One region of the Variovorax sp. J31P207 genome, then DNA from elsewhere that is predicted to be linked to it. Evidence: riboswitches for the same ligand, from Rfam matches in the RefSeq annotation. Region 1 holds a riboswitch; the other holds the start of a gene.

Region 1 (4,840 bases):
GGCGAAGGGCTCGCCAAGATGCAGCGAGATCTGGTGGCCGAAGAAATCGAAGTCGACCCAGGTGTCGGTGCTGCGGCCTTCTGCGCAGCCCAGCACGCCGCCGTAGAAGCGGCGCGCCTGGTCGAGATCGCGGACATGGAAGGCGAGATGGAAGATGGACATGTGTCTTTCTGTGTCTGTTTGGGCATTGTCCACAAGCCGGGCCCTCATGGCGAGTGCCGGATGCCGTCGGGCGCCCAAAAGCCCTGACGCTTGGAGTAAGCTGCCAAGACAAGAAACACAGACCCGGAGCACGCCATGAGCGACGCCAGCAAGCCCTTCGCCTTCAGTCAGTTCGTTCCGGGCTTCGACTTCCTCAAGAATCTGACGGGCGGCGCCAGCGCCTCGCCCGGCGCCGTGCCCGGCCTGCCGAGCCTGTCGAGCTGGGTGGCGCCGACGCTGAGCATCGAAGAGGTCGACAAGCGCATCCAGGAGCTCAAGACGGTGCAGTACTGGCTCGAGCAGAACGGCCACGCGCTGAAGGCGACCATCCAGGCGCTCGAGGTGCAGAAGATGACGCTCTCGACCTTGCGCGGCATGAACGTCCGCATGGAAGACCTCGCCAACGCCTTCACCCGGCCGGCCGCGCCGGCCCCGTCCGCCGCGCCCGAACCCGAACCCGAAGCGCAGCCGGAGGTCGAAGAGCCACCGGCGCCGAAGCGCGCCAAGGCCGCCGCCGCCCAGGACTCGGCTGGCGTCGTCGATCCGGTCCAGTGGTGGGGTGCGTTGACCCAGCAGTTCCAGCAGATCGCCAGTTCGGCATTGCAAGAGGCCTCCCAGCTGAAGATGCCGGTGATGCCGCAGCCGCTGGGCGATCACGCGGGCCCGGGCGCAGCGTCCGCACCGGCCCGGGCCGCCGAGAGGCCGGCCGCCGCCGCCAAGAAGGCACCGGCCACGCGCCGCGGCGCCAGCGCGTCCGCCAAGCGGCCTGCGCCGGCGCGCAAGCGCGCGGGCTGAAAGGCCAGACATGAAGCTGTTTCCGAGCGGGCACGCCACCCATCCGCAATGGCGCATGGCGGCCGGCCTGGTGCTGGCGCAGCTGCGGGCGCAGATGGCGCTGCCGGACTACGCCCGCGCGCCGTCGCTGGGCCTGCTCTACATCACCGACCACTACGGGGAAGATGCCCAGGAGATCCTCGACCACCTGGGGGCCGAACTGCCCGAGATCACCGACTGGACCGGCACCGTGGGTGTCGGCGTGGCCGCCAACAACGCCGAGTACTTCGACGAGCCGGCGCTCAGCGTGATGCTGTGCGAGCTGCCGAGCGACCAGTACCGGGTGTTTTCCGGCGTGGCGCCGCTGGCCAGCTCCGAAATGAGCGGTTTCGCGGCCCACACGGCGCTGGTCCATGCCGACCCGCGGACGCCCGAACTCGGCGAACTGATCGCCGAGATGGCGGACCGCACCGACACCGGTTATTTGTTCGGAGGCCTGTCCTCCGGGCGGGTCGGCTCGCTGCAATTCGCGATCGGCGGCAATGGCAACATCCGCGGACATGGTGCGGTCGGCGGCGTGTTCTCGGGCGGCCTGTCGGGCGTGGTGTTCGGCGAGGGCGTGCGGCTGGTCTCGCGCGTGACCCAGGGCTGCCAGCCGGTCTCGCGCGAACGCGAGATCACCGAGGCCGACGGCAACCTGCTGCTGGCGCTCGATGGCGAGCCCGCGCTCGACGTCCTGCTGGCCGACCTGCGGGTCTCGCTCGATGCCCCCGAGCAGGCGATCGACGCGGTCCGCGCCACCCTGGTCGGACTGGTCGAGGCCGGAAGCGACGGCGTCCGGCGCACCGGCGATCTCGGCGCCGACGTCCGGGTACGCCACATCATCGGCCTCGACCCGACGCGTCGCGGCGTGGCGATCGCCGACAACGCCGAGACCGGGATGCGTCTGAGCTTCTGCCGCCGCAACGCGCAGGCCGCGCGGGCCGACCTGATGCGCGTCTGCGCGGAGATCCGCGAGGAGCTGGAGCCGCAGGAGCAGACGCTCGCCACCGCGCGCGAAGTCGCGGCCGGCGAGGCCGAGGCCGCGCCGCATCCGGCGCGCCGCATCGCGGGCGCCATCTACGTCAGCTGTTCGGGCCGCGGCGGGCCGCATTTCGGCGCCCCCGGTGCCGAGCTGCAGATCGTGCGCCATGCCCTCGGCGATGTCCCGCTGGTCGGCTTCTTCGCCGCCGGCGAGATCGCCCGCAATCACCTCTACGGCTACACCGGCGTGCTGACCGTCTTCACCGCCGGGGACTGAGCCGCTGCGCGCAGCCCGGTGAACGCGAAGTCGACTTCCGGCTTCAGCCCGCTCACGATCCGCGCGATCGACTTGCCCGAGCCGCAGGCGTGGGTCCAGCCCAGCGTGCCGTGGCCGGTGTTCAGGAACAGGTTCGGCAGCCGGGTGCCGCCGATCAGCGGCACGTTGCTCGGCGTCGCCGGGCGCAGTCCGGTCCAGAACTGGGCTTCGGATGCCTCGCCGGCGCCGGGGAACAGTTCCTCGACGCGCCGCACGATAGCCTCGCAGCGCACCCGGTTCAGGTCGCGGTCGTAGCCGTTGAGCTCGGCGGTGCCGGCGATCCGCAGCCGGTCGCCACCGGCCGAGGTGTAGCGCGAGAACACCAGCTTGAACTCGTCGTCGGTCAGCGAGACCTGGTGCGCCCTGGACGCATCCTTGACCGGCATCGTGACCGAATAGCCCTTGGCCGGATAGATCGGCAGCCGGATGCCCAGCGGCGCTGCATAGAGCGGGCTCAGCGAGCCCATCGCCAGCACGAAGGCATCGCCGCGGATGCGCTGGAAGCGGCCTTCGCTGTCGGTCGCCTCGACATGGTCGATGCTGCCGCCGGCCTCGCGCAGCGCGGTCACCGTGTGGCTCATGAGAAAGCGCACGCCGGCCGTCTCGGCCAGCTTGACCAGCTCGCGCGCGAAGCGGTTGGCATCGCCCGATTCGTCTTCCGCCGTGTAGGTCGCACCGGCCAGCTGCGGGCGGATGTGGGCGAGCGCGGGCTCGAGCTTCACCGCCTCGTCGGCCGAAATCACGCGCCGGTCGCAGCCGAGCGCGCGCATCTGCTCGGCTGGCGCCAGCGCGGCGTCGAACTCCTTTTGCGTCGTGTAGAAGTGCAGGATGCCCTGGGTCCGCTGGTCGTAGGCCAGGCCGGTGTCGCGCCGCAGCTGCTGCAGCGTGTCGCGGCTGTAGGTGCCCAGGCGCACGATCTGCTCGATGTTGTGGCGGGTGCGTGCCGGCGTGCATTCGCGCAGGAACTGCAGGCCCCAGAGCCACTGCCGCATGTCGGCGCGGATGCGGAACATCAGGGGGGCGTCTTCCTTGCCGAGCCATTGCAGCACCTTGAGCGGCGCCCCCGGATTGGCCCAGGGCTCGGCATGGCTGACCGAGATCTGGCCGCCGTTGGCGAAGCTGGTTTCCGCCGCCGGCGTGGCCTGGCGGTCGATGACGGTCACTTCGTGGCCGAGTTGCTGGAGGTAGTAGGCCGAGGTCACGCCGAGCAGGCCGGCGCCAAGAACGATCACGCGCATATCGAGAACCCTTGAAGGTTGCAGCGCTCGGACGCGACGGTTCGGATTGCCGACGGGAACGAAGGCAACCGGACCGGAAGTCCGAGTTGCCGCTCCCCCTGTCCTCGGTACCTGAGAGATTCACCCGCTGCGCCCGCAGCGGGTTTGCTCCTTCGGTGCATCACGCGATGGGCGTGATGGCTCTCCAGACGGCTTTGACAGTTGGTGCAGTACAGGCCCATCACGTGGGCCGACCTGAGCGTTTATGGGAGTTTGCGCCTTCGGTGGGGCCCGTGGGCCCGCTCTCCTGCAGTGGGCGGATTCTAAGGGCGCCGGAACGCGAAGTCGAGTTCGGGCCGCAGGCCGCTGACGATGCGCGCGATCGACTTGCCGGCGCCGCAGGCGTGGACCCAGGTGCGGGTGCCGGGCGCGGTGTTCAGGAACAGGTTGGGCAGCCGGGTCTTGCCGATCATCGGCAGCCGGTTGATGCTGACCGCGTGCATCGCCGTGTCGAAGCTGGCCCGGCTCGCGTCGGCCACGCCGGGCAGCAGCATCTCGGTGCGGCGCACGATCGCCTGGAAGCGGTCGGAGTCGGGTTCGGCCTCCTCGTCGAGTCCGGCCATCACGATCGCATGGACCCGCAGCTGGTCGCCGGCCGGGGTTTCGATCCGCACGATGCGCAGCTTGCCCTGGCGGTCGCGCAACGCGATGCGCGGCGCCATGGCGGGATCCAGGATCGGCATCGTGACGATGTATTCGCGCACGAAACGCAGCGGCATGTCGATGCCGAGGTCTTCCGCGTGCGGCACGCTCGCGGCACCCAGCGCCAGCACATAGGCCTGGCCGCGCAAGGTGGTGGTCCGGCCGGCGCCATCGAGCAACTCGACATGGTCGATGCGACCGTCCTGCTCCTTGAGCGCGACCACCGTGTGGCGGGTCATGAAGCGCACCCCGGCGGCGCGGCACAGGAAGACCAGGCCGGCGGCGAACTGGGCCGGGTCGCGCGCCGGATCCTCTTGCGCGTAGGTGGCCCCGACCAGCTTGCTGCGCATGGCCGCCAGCGCCGGTTCCAGGCCAATGGCCTCGTCGACCGACAACAGCCGCTCCTCGCAGCCCAGCCCCGACCAGTGGGTGGCGTTCGCCATCCGGGCCCGAAAGGCCTCGGGGTCGGTGAACAGGTTCATGAGGCCGGCCGTGCGCGCGCCGTGCGGCACGCCGGTTTCGTCGCCCAGGGCGCGCGCGCTCTTGCGGCTGTAGGCGGCCAGGCGCACCAGGTGATCGAGCGGATCGCGCTTCGGCGGCGTGCCGA
Region 2 (4,994 bases), on a different contig from region 1:
GCATGCCGCCCTGGCGCGAGGTGCTGCTGACGACCTGGAAGGCGATCCCCGCAATCTTGCTGCCGGTGGTGATCCTCGGCGGCATGCGCGCCGGCTGGTTCACGCCCACCGAGGCCTCGGTGGTGGCGGTCTTCTATGCGCTGGTGTGCGGCAAGTTCGTCTATCGCACGCTCGAATGGAAGGCCCTGCCCGACATCCTCTCGCGTTCCGCGCTGCTCTCGGCGTCGGTGCTGATCATCATCGGCCTGTCGGCTTCCTTCGCCTGGATCCTGACGATCGAGAACGTGCCGCAACAGCTCGCCGAATGGCTGGCCGCGATGAACCTGTCGCCCTGGATGTTCCTGATCATCGTGAACATCTTCCTGCTCCTGTTCGGCATCTTCATCGAGCCGCTGCCGGGCGTGATGGTGCTGGCGCCGATCCTGGCACCGGTGGCGGTCAAGCTCGGCATCGATCCGATCCACTTCGCGATGATCGTGATCTACAACCTGACGCTCGGCATGATCACGCCGCCGGTGGGCGGGCTGCTGTTCGTCACCTGCAACGTCTCGCGGGTGCCGATGTCGCAGCTGGTGCGCGAGCTGGTGCCCTTTCTCTGGGCGCACGGCGCGGTGCTGCTGGTGCTGACCTTCGTGCCCGCGCTCAGCACCTGGCTGCCGCATCTGTGGGGCTTCAAGTAGCCGGGGAAGATTTCACGAAGATGTCACGCTGATACCCGATGCTGCAGCGCTCGCCTCAAGACGCTGCAGCATCCCATGTTCCTCACCAAGACCGACAAGGCGCGCCACGAACTCCAGCCCGGCCGCCGCACGCTGGGCCAGCGCGAGCGCGCCCTGCTGCTGATGGCCGACGGCCAGCGCTCGCTGACTGATTTCGGCACCCTGTTCGGCGGCCGCGAGGAAGCCGGCCGGGTGGCACACCACCTGGTGCAGGAGGGCTACCTGCAGGGCCGCCCGGCCGAAACGGTCCAAGTGATCGAAGCGGCACCGGTCGCGGCCGACATCTTCGACGGCAAGCCCTCGCTGGCCACCACCCGCATGTTCCTGTTCGACCTCTGCGAGCGCATGTTCGTGCGCCGCGACCCGGTGCTGGCCGAGCGCTTCCGCGAAGCGCTGCGCGAGGCGCGCGACCGCGATTCGATGCTGGTCACCGCCCGCGCGATGCTCGGCGAGATCGAGCAGGCGGCGGGCGCCGCGCGCGCCGAGGCGATCCGCGAGCGCATCGAGAAATTGCTTCCGGCATCGCCGGTGCACTGAAGTCGCCGGCCGGCTCCCGATTCCCTTACACTTCTGCGGTCAGGAGAGCGTCCCGCCGCGGTGGGGCCGCCGAAGGCGCAGGTCCCCCGAAACAAGGGCCCGAACGCTCAGGCAAAAGGACTGACAAGACGCCCGGTTACGGGCGTTTCCTTGCTGGAGAGAGGTGGTTCGGCGCGCCAGGCGTGCCGTGCCGCCCACCGAAGGAGCAAACCCCGATCGTGGGGCGAATCTCTCAGGTAAAGCGGACAGCAGGGGTGGCCCATGGCTTCTCGTCATGGAACAAGCACTGCCCCTTTGGAGAACCGCCCTTGGCCGCCGCATCCGACGTACTGCTGAAGACTCCGCTCCACGCCCTGCACCTGGAGCTCGGCGCCCGCATGGTGCCCTTCGCGGGCTACACCATGCCGGTGCAATACCCCGCCGGCGTGATGGCCGAGCACAAGCACACCCGCGCGGCCGCCGGCCTGTTCGATATTTCCCACATGGGCCAGCTGCGCCTGGTGGGGCCTGATGCGGCGGCCGCCTTCGAGAGCCTGATGCCGGTCGACGTGATCGGCCTGGCGCCAGGCAAGCAGCGCTACGGCCTGCTGCTGAACGACCAGGGCGGCATCCTCGACGACCTGATGTTCTTCAACGAAGGCAACGACTCGCTGTTCGTGATCGTCAACGGCGCCTGCAAGGCGGCCGACATCGCCCATATCCAGGCCCGGATCGGGCAGCGCTGCCAGGTGCAGCCGATGCCCGACCACGCGCTGCTCGCGCTCCAGGGTCCGCAGGCCGCGGCCGTGCTGGCGCGGCTGTCGCCGGGCATCGAGCGCTTCGTCTTCATGACCGGCGGCCCGGTCCGCATCGGCGGCATCGAGGCCTTCGCCACGCGCAGCGGCTACACCGGCGAAGATGGTTTCGAGATTTCGGTCGCGGCCAAGGACGCCGAGGCACTGGCCCGGCTGCTGCTGGCCCAGCCCGAGGTCCAGCCGATCGGCCTGGGGGCCCGCAATTCGCTGCGGCTCGAGGCCGGCCTCTGCCTCTACGGCAACGACATCGACGAAAGCACGACGCCGGTCGAAGCGGCGCTGAGCTGGGCGATCCAGAAGGTCCGGCGCAGCGGCGGCGCACGCGAAGGCGGTTTTCCGGGCGCGGCCAGGGTGCTGGCCCAACTCACGGCCGCGAGCGGCACCGCCGGCCACCTCGACCACGAGACGCTGAAGCGCCAGCGCGTCGGCCTGGTCGCGCTGGAGCGCGTGCCGGTGCGCGAGGGCTGCGTGCTCGAATCCTTCGAGGGCCTGCCCATCGGCCAGGTCACCAGCGGCCTGCTCGGCCCCAGCGTCGACCGGCCGGTCGCCATGGGCTACGTCGCGCTGGCCTATGCCGAACCGGGCACCCGACTGCAGGCCATGGTGCGGGGCAAGCCGGTGCCGATGGAAGTCAGCACGCTGCCCTTCGTGCCGGCCCGGTACTACCGCGGCTGACACCCTCTTCTCCAATTTCTCCAAGCCAGCCTTTTTTCCAAGGAGTTTTCCCCATGACCATCAAGTACACCAAGGACCACGAGTGGGTGCGGCAGGAAGCCGACGCGGCACTGGTCACCGTCGGCATCACGGTGCATGCACAGGACGCGCTCGGCGACGTGGTCTTCGTCGACCTGCCCGAAGTCGGCAAGAAATTTGCCCAGGGCGAGGTCGCGGGTGTCGTCGAATCGGTCAAGGCCGCGGCCGATGTCTTCATGCCGGTCTCCGGCGAAATCATCGAAGTCAACGAAGACCTGCGCGCCGATCCCTCGCTGGCCAACAGTGCGCCGATGGACGGAGGCTGGTTCTTCAAGGTGCGGGTGAGCGAACCGGCCCAACTCGAGCCCCTGCTCGACGAAACCGCCTACGAGAAGTTCTCCGCCGACAACTGATTCACACGCCCCACCACCCGAGCCCTCCATGCCGACGCCCGTGCCTTTCCATCCCTCGCTGCGCGAACTGCAGAACGCCGAAGAATTCATCGCCCGCCACATCGGCATCGAGGCCGAAGACGAACCGGCGATGCTCGCGGCCATCGGCTCGACCACGCGCGCCGAACTGATCGACGGCATCGTGCCCCCGGCGATCCGCCGCAGCCGGCCGATGCGGCTGCCGGCGCCGATCACCGAGGCCGACGCGCTGGCCGAACTCAAGGCTATCGCGGCGAAGAACAAGGTGGCGAAGAGCTTCATCGGCCAGGGCTACTACGGCACCCACACGCCGGGCGTGATCCTGCGCAACGTGCTCGAGAACCCGGCCTGGTACACCGCCTACACGCCCTACCAGGCCGAGATCTCCCAGGGCCGCATGGAGGCGCTGGTTAATTTCCAGACCATGGTCTGCGACCTGACGGGCATGGCGATCGCCAACGCCTCGATGCTCGACGAGGCCACCGCCGCGGCCGAGGCGATGACGCTGGCCCGGCGCAGCGTCAAGAGCAAGAGCAACGTGTTCCTGGTCTCGGGCGACTGCCATCCTCAGACCATCGAGGTGCTCCGCACCCGGGCGGCGCCGCTCGGCATCGTGGTCAAGGTCAGCACCGCCACCGAGCCGCTGCCGCTGCTGATGGCCAGCGGCGGCTTCTTCGGCGCCCTGGCGCAATACCCCTCCACCACCGGCCACGTGCACGACCTGCGTCCGCTGGCCGGCCACGCCCACCAGTGCCAGGCGGCCTTCTGCGTTGCCGCCGACCTGCTGGCCCTGACCCTGCTGGCGCCGCCCGGCGATTGGGACGCCGACATCGTCTGCGGCACCACCCAGCGCTTCGGCATGCCGATGTGCAACGGCGGCCCGCATGCGGCCTACCTGGCCTGCCGCGACGAGTTCAAGCGCTCGCTGCCCGGCCGGCTGGTCGGCGTCAGCGTCGACGCCCACGGCCAGCCGGCCTATCGGCTCGCGCTGCAGACGCGCGAGCAGCACATCCGGCGCGAGAAGGCGACCTCGAACATCTGCACCGCGCAGGTGCTGCCGGCGGTGGTCGCCAGCATGTACGCGGTCTACCATGGGCCCGAAGGCCTGCGCCGCATCGCGCAGCGCGTGGGCCTGCTGACGGCGGTGCTGGCGCAGGGCCTGGAGCAGATGGGCCGCGAACTGGTCAACGACACCGCCTTCGATTCGCTCACCATCCACACCGGCGAGGACACCCAGGCCATCCACGAACGCGCCGAGGCGGCGGGCGTCAACCTGCGCCATCGCCTGCAGCAGCATCTGGGCCTGTCACTCGACGAGACCACCACGCGCGCCGACGTCGAGATGCTGTGGGGTCTGTTCGCGACCGAAGGCACGCGCGGACCCGACTTCGACGCCATCGCCGCCACGGTGCGCATCCGCATCCCCGAGGACCTGCGCCGCACCAGCGACTTCCTGGCGCATCCGGTGTTCAACACCCACAAGAGCGAGACCGCGATGCTGCGCTACATCCGCAGCCTGAGCGACAAGGACCTGGCGCTCGACCGCAGCATGATCCCGCTCGGCAGCTGCACCATGAAGCTCAACGCGACCAGCGAGATGATCCCGATCACCTGGCGCGAGTTCGCGAACATCCATCCGTTCGCGCCGGCCGACCAGTTGCTGGGCTATGCCCAGCTCGATGCCCAGCTGCGCGCCTGGCTCTGCGAGGCGACCGGCTATGCGGGCATCAGCCTGCAGCCCAACGCCGGATCGCAGGGCGAGTACGCGGGCCTGCTCGCGATCAAGGCCTTCCACGAGGCCCGGGGCGAAGCGCACCGCA

What was found. A riboswitch is a leader RNA that binds a small molecule or an ion and turns the genes downstream of it on or off. The one in region 1 is predicted to bind glycine.
Region 2: another riboswitch for glycine. It lies ahead of gcvT (glycine cleavage system aminomethyltransferase GcvT); the one in region 1 lies ahead of QTI68_RS13230 (D-amino acid dehydrogenase).

What each region holds. Positions count from the first base shown of each region.
Region 1 covers NZ_JASZYN010000003.1:414,564-419,403, forward strand. The annotation lists gene QTI68_RS13215 (VOC family protein) at 1-162, opposite strand, end outside; gene QTI68_RS13220 (PhaM family polyhydroxyalkanoate granule multifunctional regulatory protein) at 298-996, shown strand; gene QTI68_RS13225 (FIST signal transduction protein) at 1,007-2,275, shown strand; gene QTI68_RS13230 (D-amino acid dehydrogenase) at 2,236-3,552, opposite strand; glycine riboswitch at 3,641-3,750, opposite strand; glycine riboswitch at 3,766-3,851, opposite strand; gene QTI68_RS13235 (FAD-dependent oxidoreductase) at 3,855-4,840, opposite strand, start outside.
Region 2 covers NZ_JASZYN010000006.1:365,570-370,563, forward strand. The annotation lists gene QTI68_RS22345 (TRAP transporter large permease) at 1-680, shown strand, start outside; gene QTI68_RS22350 (hypothetical protein) at 756-1,256, shown strand; glycine riboswitch at 1,287-1,389, shown strand; glycine riboswitch at 1,400-1,515, shown strand; gene gcvT (glycine cleavage system aminomethyltransferase GcvT) at 1,565-2,725, shown strand; gene gcvH (glycine cleavage system protein GcvH) at 2,779-3,156, shown strand; gene gcvP (aminomethyl-transferring glycine dehydrogenase) at 3,185-4,994, shown strand, end outside.